DNA from 2 places in the Enterobacter pseudoroggenkampii genome. Region 1 is predicted to be linked to the other one. Evidence: predicted binding sites of a transcription regulator. Region 1 holds the regulator's gene; the other holds the start of a gene.

Region 1 (8,238 bases):
GCTGATTTTCACCCGCCAGCCAGAGCGTAATCACAAGGTTGTCTTTGTTTTGCTTAACAAATGGGGCAACCGGAAGGTGCCAGGCGTTTAACATCACGAATCCCCTTTGATGAAATTGACGTCACCTTGCCACAGGGTGGTTAAGGATAGCTCATCACGATCGGGATTATTGGGGGAGGAGAAAGGAGGAGGAGGCATCAGTGCGGCCTGATGCCCTCACCCCAACCCTCTCCCACAGGGAGAGGGAGAAAAAAGATTACTGCGCTTCTGCCAACTGACGGTCGCGGCGGCATTTAAACACCCAGCCCACCAGCAGCAGGACGATCCACGCGCAGCCCACGTACAGGGAAATGCGGGTATCCGGATGGTAGCCAATCAGGGCAATGATAAACACCAGGAAGATCAGCCCGACGACGGTCGTCGCAACGCCGCCCGGTACTTTGAACTTCAGCGCTTTCGCCTCATCCGGCGACAGGCGACGGCGGAAGGCAATCTGCGACAGCAGGATCATGATCCACACCCACACCGTCGCGAAGGTCGCCAGCGATGCAATCACCAGGAAGACGTTCTCCGGCATGATGTAGTTCAGGTAAACCGAGAACAGCAGCGCCACGGTCATCACTACAACGGTCACCCACGGCGTGCCGCGGCGTGAGGTTTTGGCGAACACCTTCGGCGCACTGCCCTGCTCCGCCATGCCGTGCAGCATACGGCCCACGCCAAAGACGTCACTGTTGATCGCGGAGAGCGACGCGGTCAGCACCACAAAGTTCAGAATGCTGGCGGCAAACGCAATCCCCATGTGCTGGAAGGTCAGAACAAACGGGCTACCATTGGTGCCCACCTGGTTCCACGGGTAGATGGACATGATCACGAACAGCGTACCTACATAGAACACCAGAATACGCATCGGCACCGAGTTGATGGCGCGCGGAATGGACTTCTCCGGGTCTTTCGCTTCCCCGGCGGTAATACCGATAATCTCGATACCGCCGTAGGCGAACATGACCATCTGGAGCGACATGACCATGCCGAGCCAGCCGTTGCTGAAGAAGCCACCGTTGCTCCAGAGGTTATGGATGCCAGTCGGCTGCCCGCCGTTGCCGATTCCCCAGATGATGATGCCAAAACCGGCCACAATCATGATGATGATGGTGGCGACCTTGAAGAAGGAGAACCAGAACTCCAGCTCGCCGAACACCTTCACGCTCATCAGGTTGACGGCGCAAATGATCAGCACCACGCTCAGCACCCATATCCAGTGCGGCACCGCCGGGAACCAGACGCCCATATAGATGCCAAACGCCGTCACGTCGGCAATCGCCACGATCAGGATTTCAAAGCAGTAGGTCCAGCCGGTGATAAACCCGGCCAGCGGGCCGAGGTTTTCCTGCGCGTAGCGGGAGAATGAGCTGGCAGACGGGTTGTGAACCGACATTTCGCCGAGGGCGCGCATGATGATATACGCCGCCACGCCGCCGATGATGTACGCCAGCAGCACGCTGGGACCGGCCATTTTGATGGCATCTGCCGAGCCATAAAAAAGACCGGTGCCGATAGCAGAGCCCAGCGCCATAAAGCGGATGTGGCGCGTGCTCAATCCACGTTTAAGTTTGTTAGTGCTTTCCATTTAAATCTTGCCATTCAACACGAAAAAAACAAAAAACCACGGGGCCTTAAGCCCCGTGGTTAAACAGTTTGTTGCCGTTGATCAATGGGCGTTCGATGCGACCTGACGCCCTGCAGCACGGTCCCAGATAATGGCCAGAACCAGTGCAACAACGGTAGGCATCAGCCAGGCCAGACCCTGCTCGGACAGCGGCAGACGCTGTGTCCATGCCGGCAGTATGTGCGCGAAAGCTGATGCTTTAATCCCGTCAAGGATACCAAAAATCAGGCTGATAAACATGGCTGGCGCAATAATTCGTGAAGAGTTGTTCCACCACGGGCGAGTAAAGCTCAACACCACCAGCACGATGCACGGCGGATAAATCGCCGTCAGCACCGGAATAGAGACCTGAATCAGGTGGCTCAGACCGAGGTTTGACACCGCCATAGAGAAGATGCCGAGGATAAACACCAGGGTGCGGTAAGAGAGCGGCAGATACTGTGCAAAGAACTCTGCGCAGGCGCAGGTCAGGCCAACCGCGGTGACCAGACAGGCCAGGAAGATGAGTGCCGCCAGCAGCATACTGCCCGCACCGCCGAAGGTGTGCTGAACGTAGGCGTGCAGGATAGCCGCACCGTTGGCGTTCTGATCGACCAGCATGGCGCTGTCGGAGCCCAGACGGAACAGCGCCAGATACAGCAGCGTCAGACCCACACCGGCCATCAGGCCAGCCCAGATGGTATAGCGGGTCAGCAGGCGCGCTTCGGTCACACCGCGGGAACGCGCGGCGTTAACGATAACGATACCAAACACCATGGCGCCCAGCGTATCCATCGTCAGGTAGCCGTTCACAAAGCCGTTAGAGAACGCGGCGTTTTTATAGGCGTCCATCGCATCGCTAATCGGGCCCGCTGGCCAGACGATGGCCGCTACCGCCAGAACAATCAGCGCCACAATTTTCAGCGGAGCCAGGAAGTTACCCACGGTATCCAGCAGTTTGCCCGGATAGAGGGAAACCAGAATCACGATCGCGAAGTAGATCAGGCTGTAGATAAACAGCGGCATCGCGCCGTCACCGGTCAGAGGAGCAATACCCACTTCGAAGGAAACGGTGGCCGTACGCGGGGTCGCAAACAGCGGGCCAACGGCCAGATAGCAGACGGTTGCCAGCAGAACGCCCGCCACTTTACCAATCGGGGTGCTAAGGCTATCCACACCGCCACCGACTTTCGCCAGCGCGACGACGGTGAGAACCGGCAGACCCACGGCAGTAATCAGGAAACCAAACGCGGCGGTCCAGACGTGTTCACCCGCCTGTAGGCCAACCATTGGAGGGAAAATGATGTTGCCTGCGCCAACGAACAGCGCAAATGTCATAAAGCCCAGCGCGATGATGTCACGCGATTTTAAGTGATGGGTCATAAAACCTTACTGCCTGTGGATGTGGTGTTGAAAACATTGAGATTTTCGATATCCCTGACGGGACGATACAGCCGAAAATTTGCTCAATTTCAGCGGGAAATGCTCCCGTCCTGGCGTGGAGAAGAATAGTTTTTCGATTTACCACGCAAATACAGTCGGTCTGACAGTATCTGGGGCGCAATTTAAACGCTTATAACGTTTAAAGGCAAGGTGGGATCGCAAAACCAGAACAATATGCCAGTATGAAAATACACGTTAGAATAATACGCTGTTTATAAGAAAAACCCATGGCTAATCATGCGAACAAAAAACAGACAGCCGTATAAAATTCATCCGCGTTTCGCTTGACTGCAAAGCAAACGGGCCAGCGATGGCTGACCCGTGGAAAGGTAAAATGACACGCCTGCCGTCAGGCGATCTTTTTGGCAATTAATCGTTCCGGAATAACGAAACTGAAACGGGTTCCTTTACCCAGCGTACTCTGAATATCGAGACGGCTTTCATGGTGATTCACCGCGTGTTTCACAATTGCCAGCCCCAGGCCGCTTCCGCCCGTCTGCCGGGATCGCGCTTTATCCACACGGTAAAAGCGCTCGGTCAGACGCGGAATATGCTCCGGCGCGATCCCCGGCCCATTGTCTTCCACGCTAAACTCCGCCCCCGTTGGGGCATGGTGCCAGCGCACCACGATATTTGTCCCCTCAGGCGTATGATTCACCGCGTTATACACCAGGTTGGAAATAGCGCTACGCAGTTCATCTTCGCTGCCCAGCACCTTCAGCGTATTGTCGACCTCAAAGGTCAGGTGATGCTTTTTGTGGCTTAACGTCTGCGCTTCACGCTCCACGACCCGCAGCATCATCGGGACATCAATGGTGTCATTTAGTGCCAGCGTTGGCGCCGCTTCAATCTTCGAGAGCGTCAGCAGCTGCTTCACCAGCCCTTCCATCCGGTGCGTTTGCTCGCGCATGGTGTGCAGCGCTTTTTCACGCGGCGCGCCTTCCAGCGTTTGCTCCTGCATCATTTCCAGGTAGCCCTGCAGCACGGTCAACGGGGTTCGCAGTTCGTGACTGACGTTGGCGAAGAAGTTGCGACGCGCCCCTTCCAGCTGGTGCATTTGGGTAACATCGCGCGCCACCATCAGCCACTGCTTATCGCTGTAGGGCATCACGCGGATCTCCAGATGGCGACCATTATTGAGCTTCAGATTGTGCGGACGGGTAAAATCACGCTTTTTCAGGTACAGCGTAAACTCGGGATAGCGCAGAAGGTTGAGGATATTTTGACCGTTGTCATCCGGCCAGCGCAGGCCCAGCAGCTGTTGCGCCAGGCCGTTACACCAGAAGATCGTCCCTTCTTCGGTTGTCAGAATCACGGCATCCGGCAGCGACTCTGCACCGCTGCGGAAACGCTTAATCAGGCTTCCCAGCTCGCGGCGACGCTTTTTATTACGCATCTGCATCTGATGCAGACCGTACAGCAGCGGCTCCCAGCTGCCGCTTCCCGGCGGCGGCGTCATACTTCGGTCAACCCACAGCCACCAGGAGAGGCGCAGCAGGTTCCAGAAATGCCAGATCAGCAGCCCGGTGACCGACGCCAGCAGAAACCACGGCAGGTGTCCAAGAAAGGCCCCAAGAAGGAAGGCCGGAATACAGCATAAGATCAGTTCAAAGACGAGCCTTTTCCATGACAGACGTTCCAGCACGCGTCACACTCCTGTCATTGTTCAGAAACGGGTAGAAAAACGATAACCCGTGCCGCGGACCGTCTGCACCATGCGATCGTGGCCGCTCAGTTCCAGTGCTTTTCGCAGGCGGCGAATATGTACGTCAACCGTCCGGTCTTCGACATACACGTTAGTTCCCCAGACGTTATTCAGCAACTGCTCGCGGCTGTACACGCGTTCCGGGTGGGTCATAAAGAAGTGCAGGAGTTTAAATTCGGTAGGCCCCATGTCGAGGGGATTTTCACCGGTCATCACGCGGTGTGAGGTGGGATCAAGGCTCAGCCCCTGCATCTCAATCACCTCTTCCACCGCCATCGGCGAAATACGGCGCATCACGGCTTTAATGCGGGCGACCAGCTCTTTAGGGGAGAACGGTTTGGTAATGTAATCGTCCGCGCCGGTCTCAAGACCGCGCACGCGATCCTCTTCTTCTCCGCGCGCCGTAAGCATCACAACCGGGATGTCGCGGGTCAGCGCTTCACGCTTCAGGTGTTTGATAAACTGCAGTCCGGAGCCGCCAGGCAACATCCAGTCCAGCAGAATCAGATCGGGCCAGGGTTCATTCAGCTGGTTCACTGCGCTGTCATAATCTTCCGCTTCAACCGGCTGGAAACCGTTTTGCTCGAGCACGAAGCACACCATTTCACGAATTGGAGCTTCATCTTCTACGACCAGAATACGTCTCGCCATACTTTGCCCTGTCTTATCTTATTTAAGTTACAAGTTTGTAATTCGGCGCCATTATGCGTCAGATTTATGACAGATTTATGAAAAACAGTACCACGATAACGGGCAAACCGTTGTTTTATTACAGCGGTTATTTTCCCTTCTCTGAACGTTTATAATCCTGCTTTCTCTTTTTTGCCACGGATCAGCTATGCGCATACTTCACACCTCGGACTGGCATCTGGGTCAAAATTTTTACAGCAAAAGCCGTGCGGCTGAACATGAAGCGTTCCTGAACTGGCTGCTGGAAACGGCCCGGACGCACGAGGTGGACGCGATTATTGTGGCGGGTGACATCTTTGATACCGGCTCGCCCCCCAGCTATGCGCGTGAACTGTATAACCGCTTCGTGGTGAATCTGCAGCAAACCGGCTGTCACCTGGTGATTGTCGCCGGCAACCATGATTCCGTCGCCACGCTCAATGAATCCCGCGATATCCTGGCATTTCTCAATACCACCGTGGTCGCCAGCGCCGGGCACGCCCCGCAGATCCTGAATAAACGCGACGGCTCGCCGGGGGCTGTGCTGTGTCCGATACCGTTTTTACGTCCGCGGGACATCGTGCAAAGCCAGGCAGGGCTGTCGGGTGCAGAAAAGCAGCAACATCTGTTACAGGCCATCACCGACTATTACCGCCAGCAGCACGCCGAAGCCTGTGCCCTGCGGGGTGAACAGCCTATTCCGGTGATTGCAACCGGGCATCTCACCACCGTCGGGGCCAGTAAAAGTGACGCCGTGCGTGACATCTATATCGGTACGCTGGATGCCTTTCCGGCGCAGAACTTCCCGCCAGCCGACTACATTGCGCTCGGACACATTCACCGCGCGCAGGTTATTGGCGGCAGCGAGCACATCCGCTACTGCGGCTCCCCTATTTCGCTCAGCTTTGACGAAACAGGGAAAGCCAAATCCGTGCATCTGGTGAGCTTCAGCGAGGGAAAACTCCGCGCCGTCGAGACGCTGGAAGTACCGGTCACCCAGCCGCTGGCGGTGCTGAAAGGCGATCTCGATGCCATCACCGCCCAGCTGGAACAGTGGCGCGGTGTCGAACAAGATCCCCCCGTCTGGCTGGATATCGAAATCACCACCGATGACTACCTGCACGATATGCAGCGCAAAATTCAGGCGCTGACGGAGGATTTGCCCGTCGAAGTCTTACTGGTCCGCCGCAGCCGCGAGCAGCGCGAGAAAATTCTGTTAAGCGCTCAACGTGAAACGCTCAGTGAACTGCGGGTTGAAGAGGTGTTTGAACGCAGGCTCTCGCAGGAAGAGATTGACGACGCGAAGCGCGCAAGACTCAGCGAACTGTTCAGCCGTACCCTGCATGCGCTCAATGATGAGGAAGAAAACGCATGAAAATTTTGAGCCTGCGCCTGAAAAATCTCAACTCACTCAAGGGCGAGTGGAAAATTGACTTTACCGAGGAGCCGTTTGCCAGCAACGGGCTGTTTGCCATCACCGGCGCGACCGGGGCAGGAAAAACTACCCTGCTCGACGCCATCTGTCTGGCGCTTTATCACGAAACGCCGCGACTGCAGAAGGTCTCTCAGGCGCAAAATGATCTGATGACGCGCGACACCGCCGAATGCCTGGCAGAAGTGGAGTTCGAGGTAAAAGGCACCGCCTATCGCGCCTTCTGGAGCCAGAACCGGGCGCGCAACCAGCCGGACGGGAACCTGCAGGCACCGCGCGTGGAGCTGGCGCGCTGTGAAGATGGCAAAATCCTGGCCGACAAAGTGTCGGATAAGCTGGAGCAAACCGCCGCGCTTACCGGGCTGGACTACGGGCGCTTTACCCGCTCGATGCTGCTGTCACAGGGGCAGTTTGCCGCCTTCCTTAATGCCAAACCGAGCGATCGTGCCGAGCTGCTGGAAGAGCTGACCGGCACCGAGATCTACGGCCAGATTTCCGCCATGGTGTTTGAAAAACATAAAGCCGCCCGCAGCGTGCTTGAAAAGTGCGAGGCGCAGGCGGCGGGCGTCGTTCTGTTGAGCGAAGAACAGCAGCAGCAGTTACAGCAAAGTTTGCAGGCACTTACTGACGAAGAGAAAACCCTGCTGGTTCAGCAGCAAAGCCAGCAGAAAGATTTTCAGTGGCTTACGCGTCATGATGAGCTCGTGCGCGAGCAACAGCGCGTCACCGCGACGCAGCAGCAGGCGCAACAGGCGCTGACGAACGCTGCGCCAGAGCTGGCAAAGCTCCAGCTTGCTCTGCCCGCCGCCCAGCTTCGACCGCTCTGGGAACATCAGCAGGAGCAAACCGCGCGTCTGGCACAGACGCAGCAGCGAATTATCGAAGTAAATACTCGCTTACAAGCCAGAACCGCGCTGCGTTCACGTATCCGCAATGCCGCCCTGCGTAACCACGAACAGCTTCAGACCGAACTGACGGCGCTGGCGCAGTGGCTGGCGGAGCACGATCGCTATCGGCTGCTGGGACAGGAGATTGCCGGCTGGCGCGCCCAGTTCTCGCAGCTTAACCGCGATAAAACGCAGTTAGCCTCGCTTGCTGCGCGGATGAGTGAATTACGCAACAGGCTGGCTGAGATGCCGGAAAATGCGCTGACCCTGACGGCGGATGAGGTCAGCGCGGCCATGGAGCAGCAGTCCCGGTCACGCACGCTGCGCCAGCGGCTAACGTCGCTGCATGCCCGCTATCAGCCGCTGCAAAAGCGCCTGCGCCAGAGCGGTGAAAGCGTGCAGAAGGCGCAGGCCGAACAAAATAAACTCAATGAAACGCTGACGCTGCGCCGCC
Region 2 (8,238 bases), on a different contig from region 1:
GCTGGTGGCCTCCATCTACTTCGGCGGCGTGATTGCGCACGACCCGTACTGGGGTCCGGCGCTGACCTTCAAGGACACCACCATTACCTTCGCGCTGATTGGCTATGCGTTTATCTCCGCGCTGCTGCCGGTCTGGCTGATTCTGGCCCCGCGCGACTACCTGGCGACCTTCCTGAAAATCGGCGTTATCGTCGGTCTGGCGATCGGCATCCTGCTGATCAACCCGGATCTGAAAATGCCTGCGGTAACGCAGTACATCGACGGTACCGGCCCGCTGTGGAAAGGCGCCCTGTTCCCGTTCCTGTTCATCACCATTGCCTGCGGTGCGGTCTCCGGCTTCCACGCCCTGATCTCCTCCGGTACTACGCCTAAGCTGCTGGCGAACGAGAAAGACGCGCGTCTGATCGGCTACGGCGCGATGCTGATGGAGTCCTTCGTGGCGATCATGGCGCTGGTTGCCGCGTCCATCATCGAACCGGGTCTGTACTTCGCGATGAACACCCCGCCGGCGGGTCTCGGCATCACCATGCCAAACCTGCACGAGATGGGCGGTGACAACGCGGCGCTGATTATGGCGCAGCTGAAAGACGCCAGCGCACACGCGGCGGCGACCGTCAGCTCCTGGGGCTTCGTGATTTCGCCTGAGCAGATCATGCAGACCGCGAAAGACATCGGCGAACCGTCCGTGCTGAACCGCGCAGGTGGCGCTCCTACACTGGCTGTCGGTATCGCACACGTGTTCCACAAAGTGCTGCCGTGGGCGGACATGGGCTTCTGGTACCACTTCGGTATTCTGTTCGAAGCGCTGTTCATCCTGACCGCGCTGGACGCCGGTACCCGTGCGGGCCGCTTCATGCTGCAGGATTTGCTCGGTAACTTCGTGCCGTTCCTGAAGAAAACCGACTCTCTGGTAGCGGGCATCCTGGGTACGGCGGGCTGCGTCGGCCTGTGGGGCTACCTGCTGTATCAGGGCGTTGTCGACCCACTGGGCGGCGTGAAGAGCCTGTGGCCGCTGTTCGGTATCTCTAACCAGATGCTGGCTGCCGTGGCGCTGGTGCTCGGTACCGTGGTACTGGTGAAGATGAAGCGCACTAAATACATCTGGGTCACCGTGGTTCCTGCGCTGTGGCTGCTGCTCTGCACCACCTGGGCGCTTGGCCTGAAGCTGTTCAGCGCCAACCCGCAGCTGGAAGGCTTCTTCTTCATGGCTAACCAGTACAAAGAGAAGATTGCCGCAGGCGGCGCGGATCTGACCGCGCAACAGATTGCCAACATGAACCATATCGTGGTGAACAACTACACCAACGCGGGTCTGAGCATTCTGTTCCTGGTGGTGGTGTACAGCATTATCTTCTACGGCATCAAAACCTGGTTGAAAGTGCGTAACGCTGAAGGCCGTACGGATAAAGAAACCCCGTACGTGCCGGTGCCGGAAGGCGGCGTGAAGACCTCTTCACACCATTAATCCAGCATGTAACTGTAGGCCCGGATCGCTGCGCGCCACCGGGCTTTTTCTTATCAGGACAGGTTATGTTTGGTAACTTAGGCGAAGCAAAAAAATACCTCGGTCAGGCGGCGAAAATGCTGATTGGCATTCCGGACTATGACAACTACGTTGAGCATATGAAGACCAACCATCCGGATAAGCCGTACATGACCTACACCGAATTCTTCCGCGAGCGTCAGGAAGCGCGCTACGGCGGAAGTGGAGAAGGCGGCGTCCGCTGCTGCTAAAGGAGAGACCATGACCCCGATTGCCGTTACCCTGCTGACCGGTTTCCTCGGCGCCGGTAAAACCACCCTGCTGCGCCACATCCTGAATGAACAGCACGGCTTTAAAATCGCCGTCATCGAAAACGAATTTGGCGAAGCCTCCGTAGACGACCAGCTGATTGGCGATCGCGCCACGCAGATCAAAACCCTGACCAACGGCTGTATCTGCTGCACCCGCTCTAACGAGCTGGAAGACGCCCTGCTGGACCTGCTCGACAGCCGCGATCGCGGTGAAATCGACTTTGACCGCCTGGTGATCGAGTGCACCGGCATGGCCGACCCCGGCCCGATTATTCAGACCTTTTTCTCTCATGAGATCCTTTGCCAGCGCTATCTGCTGGACGGCGTCATTGCCCTGGTCGATGCGGTCCACGCCGATGAGCAGATGAATCAGTTCACCATCGCCCAGTCTCAGGTGGGCTACGCCGACCGCATCCTGCTGACCAAAACCGACGTGGCGGGCGAAAGCGTTAAGCTTCGCGAGCGCCTGACGCGCATCAACTCCCGCGCGCCGATTTACACGGTGACGCACGGCGATATCGACCTGTCTCAGCTGTTCAACACCAACGGCTTTATGCTGGAGGAGAACGTCACCGCAAAACCGCGCTTCCACTTTATGGGAGACAAGCAAAACGACGTGGCGTCGATTGTGGTGGAACTGGACTACCCGGTGGACATCAGCGAGGTTTCGCGCGTGATGGAGAACCTGCTGCTGTCGTTTGCCGACAAGCTGCTGCGCTACAAAGGGATGCTGTGGATTGACGGCGAACCCAACCGCCTGCTGTTCCAGGGCGTTCAGCGCCTGTACAGCGCCGACTGGGACAGACCGTGGGGCGATGAAGTACCGCGCAGCGTGATGGTGTTTATTGGTATACAGCTGCCGGAAGAGGAGATTCGGGCGGCGTTTGCGGGTCTGAAGAAATAGCCGCCATGCATCCCCTCTCCTCTGTGGGGCTGAGGGATCCCCACAAAATATTGCCTGCACAGACGGCCCCCTCTCCCTTGAGGGAGAGGGCGGAGGTAACATCCCTGTAAAGCCCGCCTTCTCGGCGCATCCCTGCGCCTCGCCCCGGCCTGCAGGAAACGACTCAGCGATTTACAGCCGGACCAGGTCGTCGCTATAAGCCCGTCATTTTTGTAACTACTCTCGTCGCTTTCAGTAAAAAAAATTACTGGAGATTCCTCAGTCTGTGGGGAGAGGGTAAGTAGAAAACTTATTTCACCGCCTCCGGCAGCGTCACAATCCACAGCTCGCTGTCGGACTCCGGCTTCTTCAGCGGCTTCACGCTGAGCGTGGTTTCCACCGGCTTATCATCCAGCGTCAGCTTGCCTTCCGCGTTCACCCGATAATCCTTGAGCTTTTTGCCCTCGACCGGGTTTTGCATCGCCACCTTCACGCCAAAGTCGTTATCGTTCGCCACCGCAAGCGTTTTGCTGTCGATAAGCGCCAGCCCTTCGGCCTTCTCCTGCTGCCAGCCCAGCGCGCGCAAATCGACCACCTGCGTTTTTGCTCCAAGGGTAATCCCGCGCTGCGCCAGGGTTTTCTCATCATCAAACTCCGGGTACTCGCCCGGCTTGTCAAAGGCGGAAAGATCGCTCGCCTTGCTGAGATCCACCTTGTAAATCAGGTTACGCATCCCGTCGTTTTTATCGCTTCCCTGCTCAATCAGCAGGATGTGCTGATTATCGAGCGCCACGATGTCGCCGATTTTGGCGTCGCTGTTTTTATCGTAGGCCGCGCTGTCGATGGGGTAACCGTACATCGCGGTTTTGCCGGTCGCCGGGTCGAAGCTCACCAGTCGGGTGAACAGCGCCTGCTTTTTGCTTTTACCGTCGATGTCCAGCGTGCTTTGCACGGCGGCGATAATCCGCCCGTCCGGCATTCGGGTCAGGCCTTCAAAGCCCCGGTTGGGCTGGCGCCATTTGATGATGTTTGGCAGACCGCCCGCGATGGATTTTTCGCCTTCCGCGGCCTGCGGCCCGTGGATCACCAGGATCTTGCCTTTGCTGTCGACGTTAATCAGGAACGGGCCGTACTCGTCGCACAGCCAGTAGCCGCCTTTGCCGTCCGGCGTGATGCCTTCCGTATCCAGTCCGCGGTTGTCACCCTTGAGCGTCTTTAAGGTATCGCTGAAGGCCACTTCATTGGTGGAGCCAATCACGCCGCTTTGCAGCGGCAGACCGTTAATCTCGCCTTTATCGTCATGCAGCGGGCGGGCATCAACCGCCTCCGCTTTGCCGTTCTGAACGCGGATGGTCATCAGCAGCGGCGCGAAATCTGGCGTGACAAAAATTTTGGCTTCGTTTTTACCCATTTTTGGCGCATCGGCGTTGGGACCGCGATCGGTCACGGTCGCAAACGTCAGGGCATCGCCCTGCTTGCCCGTAAACAGCAGGCCAGAGCCAATCCCCACCGGGAGCCCGTTCGGGAACGCATCGGCAAACGCGCCGCTGTATTTCACATGGGAGCCGTCAGGGAAGCTAACGACATAGCGCTCAGCGGTAGGTTGTGCCGCCAGGCCAGAGAAAGAGAGCGCACAACCGATAAGCACAGGAATAATTTTTCTTTTCATATTGTTAGCATCCAGTTAGTGAAGCCAACAACGTAAAGAATAAACGTGTCAGAAAAATGACATGGAAAGGCAACCGGCATGGGCGAGTGAACGTATATTCATTGCCCGGAAATGTAAGGTTGTGTTGTATTGTGTGACAACTGAAATATTTTTGGAAATTATTAGAAACTCAATTAATTCACCTCTAATCACTATCCCTTCTTCGTTCAGTTTATGTTTAGTCAAAAAATTAAACGGTTCCTAAACACCAAAACATCACCCGTTGACACCCCGGCGATCAAACAGCATTGCAACAACTTCTATAAAAAACTTAACAATATCAGCATAAAACAGCGATTTTTATCACATTTGCAGTCATAAACATCGCTTGTTAAGGTGCCCCCAGATGAATTTAATGACGAGGCATAAAACATGAAAAAACTGAATATCCTTCTTCTTTCTGCTCTGACCGCCCTCTCGGGTTCCGCTCTGGCAATGGGCGGCAGCATTGAGCAGGGTAAAAACTTTACCAACCTCAACCTCGAAATGGGTAAATCCTCATCCGGTCTGTATGCCGAAAGCAACTGGCTTAAAAACACCGATGACGGTACCCAGACCGGCGGCGTGGGCGCAGGCTACAACCTGGAAGTGGGCCCGGTGATGCTGAACGCAGGTGCGAAAGCTATCTACATCGGCCCGAAAAAAGGCGATAACGGCGTGGCGTTCCCAATCGGTGGCGGCGTAAACGTAGCCCTGACCGACAGCATCCACGTGTACGGTGAAGGCTACGTGGCGCCAGAAGGGCTGAACAACAGCGTGAAAAACTACGTGGAAGCCAACGGCGGCGTAAGCTGGACGCCGATCGCGCCGGTGACCCTGAAAGTGGGCTACCGCCACGTGAGCGTTGATGGCAAAGACGGTCGTCCGAACCATACGCTTATTGACGGCGCATATGTTGGCGGTGGAGTCACCTTCTGATGAAACACCGCATGACCGCGCTTTGCGTTCTGAGCCTCACGCTGATGCTCACCGGCTGCGTCCAGTACAAATGGGTGAAACCGGGCGTCAGCGACGTGGAAATGAATAAAAAGCTCACGGAATGCGAAGCGCAGGCACTGATCGACCTTCCCCCGGATAACGTGGTGACCGGTTCGAGCTCGGAAAAAACGGACAAATCGAAAAAGAAAAAGGATATTTCCACGAGCTACACGGTTGAAGACGCGAATGAATATCGCCGGGATACGCTGGTTGACAGCTGCATGTTTAAAAGCGGCTGGGACAAGATCGAAGTGCAATAATCCCCTTAAAAAAACCTGCCGGCTGGCAGGTTTTTTTATGACCTCTTACTTACGCACCACCACCAGCTTCTGGTTCACAAACTCTTTGATCCCCAGATCCGACAGCTCGCGTCCGTAACCGGAGCGCTTCACGCCGCCGAACGGCAGCTCTGGCGCGGTATCGGTAAGCCAGTTGATGTACACCATCCCGGTCTCGATCCGGGACGCCATTTTCTTCGCGCGCTCGATATCCTGGCTGAATACCGCCCCGCCCAGGCCGTAGTGGGAGTCGTTCGCCAGCGCGACCGCCTCGTCGTCGTTTTTCACCACGTATATCTGCGCCACCGGGCCGAAGAACTCTTCGAAGTACGCCGGGTTGTCGCGCGAGATGTTCGTCAGGATCGTCGGCTCGAAGAAACTCCCGTCGCGCTGCACCGGCTTGCCGCCATAGTGCAGCGTGGCGCCGCTTTTCACCGCCTCGTTAACCTGTTTGGTCAGTGTTTCAAGCGCATCTTTCGACGACAGCGGCCCCAGCGTGGTGCTTTCGTCCAGCGGATCGCCAATCTTCACCTGCTTAAACGCTTCGGTGAATTTGCTCAGGAAAGCATCCGCAATCTTTTCATGCAGGATAAAGCGCTTCGCCGCGGTGCAGACCTGCCCGGCGTTGTTGAGGCGCGCATTCACACCAATCTTCACGGCTTTGTCCAGGTCCGCATCGTCCAGCACCACGAAGACGTCGTTACCGCCCAGCTCCAGCGTGGATTTCTTAATGTGCTTCGCCGCTTGTGCGGCCACCACGCTGCCGGCTTTTTCGGAGCCGGTTAATGCGGCGCCCTGCACGCGATCGTCGGCAATGATGTTCGCCACCTGCTCGGACGAAATAAACAGGTTGGTCCACGCCCCTTCTGGTGCGCCCGCCTCGCGCACCAGATGGGCAAAGGTCTCAGCGCAGTGCGGCACAATGCTGGCATGCTTGGCGATCACCGGGTTGCCCGCCGCCAGGTTCGGCGCCAGGACGCGCATCAGCTGATAATACGGGAAGTTCCACGGCTCAACGGCCATCAGCACGCCGATGGGGTGATGCTCCACCCACGCTTCCCCAAGCTCAGAGTCGTACTTCACCGGGGCCAGGAACTGCTTCGCATTGTCGGCGTAATAGCGGGCGATCTGCGCGCACAGCTTCACCTCGCCGCGGCTCTGTTCGATGAGCTTACCCATCTCCTGGCTGGCGATTTTCGCCAGATCCTCGATGCGCTCGTCGATCAGGTCGGCAAGCTTATGCAGCACCGGCAGGCGCTGGCTGATGTCGCCTTTCGCCCAGTCCGAATGGTAAAGCGCATCGGCCGCCTTCAGGGCCGCTTCAATATCCGCGTCGGTATGTGAGGGGTATTCTTTGATGAGCTGGTTAGTGGCAGGATTTACTGTCTGATAAGCCATGTCGAATCTCCTTGTTTTACCGCTTAGGGTATTAAGGGTAGTCAACATGACTGGCTGTGGACGTAAAGTTGGGTATATCCGGAAGGTTCTTAATGAAGCGCTGCCAGACGGTTCGCTGACGTGGTATAAAAACGTCCTGAAGGAGTTCATATGACCGATACCCGACACATCCGGCAGACTTTTCACCGCGCCTCAGGCCTTGAGCTGCGCAGCACGTGGCAGAGCACGCAGGCGTATAAACGTCATTGTCACCCGCAGCTCTCCATCGGCGCGATTGTGGAAGGCCAGACCTGCTGCGTGTGTCATGACAGAGAATACATCCTTAACCCCGGGGACCTCATTGTGATCCCGGCCTATGCGCCGCACAGCTGCAACCCCGTCGCCGGGCAACCGCGCAGCTACCATATGCTCTATATCGACACCGATCTTCCTCTGGCGCTCCAGGTGATTCGCGACCGTACGCTCTTTAAGCGCTACCTTGAGATTGTTGAGACGATGTCGCCTGCCTCCGTGGACACGCTGCTTTCAGCCCTGCCCCGCCGCCTGGAAAACGCAGATGCGCTTCGCTCAACCAGTCAGCACGTGCGGCAGGCGTTTCTTGCCGACCTGGCCGCACCGCCTTCGCTTGACGAACTTGCCCAACGATTCTCGCTGCGCAAAGAGACGCTGATCCGCACCTTCCGGCAGGACACCGGCCTGACGCCGGGCAGCTTCCTCAACATCTCCCGCGTGGAGTTCGCCAAAGCGCGGCTACGTGCCGGGGATGACATCGCCGACGTGGGCTACCAGAGCGGCTTTGCCGACCAGAGCCATTTTCATAAGACCTTCGTCAGCTATACCGCCGCCACGCCGCGCCAGTACGCCACTGGCCGATCAATATCCGACAATAAATAGCGTTTGCATCACCGTAGTCTGACCTCAGATTGTTAACCGAGGTTGCTATGGAACTGTTCTTCCCTTCCGCTTTTCTCGCTCTGGCGCTGGCGCATTTTGTCGCCCTGTTAAGCCCGGGTCCGGACTTCTTCCTGCTGGTGGGCTACGCGGCGCGCTACCGACTGCGCGGCAGCGCCGGATTGTGCGTCGGCATCGCCGCGGGCAACGCGCTCTATATTGTTCTGGTCATTATCGGCTGGAGCGCGCTGCGCCAGTTTGCCTGGCTGTTTACGCTGATAGAGCTTTGCGGCGCGCTGTACCTGCTG

Evidence for each region. The regulator PhoB, encoded in region 1, activates phosphate uptake and scavenging genes when phosphate is short. The targets are predictions, from matches to a motif close to CTGTCATAAAACTGNCNNAT.
Region 2: a site for PhoB is predicted at 4,392-4,411, ahead of OTG14_RS14510 (esterase-like activity of phytase family protein). Genes of this name have one in related genera too.

What each region holds. Positions count from the first base shown of each region.
Region 1 is NZ_JAPMLV010000001.1:91,229-99,466, reverse strand. Features, by position in the region: gene malZ (maltodextrin glucosidase) at 1-94, opposite strand, end outside; gene proY (proline-specific permease ProY) at 257-1,630, opposite strand; gene brnQ (branched-chain amino acid transporter carrier protein BrnQ) at 1,712-3,031, opposite strand; gene phoR (phosphate regulon sensor histidine kinase PhoR) at 3,441-4,736, opposite strand; gene phoB (phosphate response regulator transcription factor PhoB) at 4,758-5,447, opposite strand; gene sbcD (exonuclease subunit SbcD) at 5,635-6,840, shown strand; gene sbcC (exonuclease subunit SbcC) at 6,837-8,238, shown strand, end outside.
Region 2 is NZ_JAPMLV010000002.1:271,411-279,648, forward strand. Features, by position in the region: gene OTG14_RS14495 (carbon starvation CstA family protein) at 1-1,465, shown strand, start outside; gene OTG14_RS14500 (YbdD/YjiX family protein) at 1,531-1,734, shown strand; gene yjiA (GTPase) at 1,745-2,698, shown strand; gene OTG14_RS14510 (esterase-like activity of phytase family protein) at 2,988-4,346, opposite strand; gene OTG14_RS14515 (YfaZ family outer membrane protein) at 4,758-5,303, shown strand; gene OTG14_RS14520 (hypothetical protein) at 5,303-5,623, shown strand; gene OTG14_RS14525 (NAD-dependent succinate-semialdehyde dehydrogenase) at 5,669-7,039, opposite strand; gene OTG14_RS14530 (helix-turn-helix domain-containing protein) at 7,190-7,933, shown strand; gene OTG14_RS14535 (LysE family translocator) at 7,981-8,238, shown strand, end outside.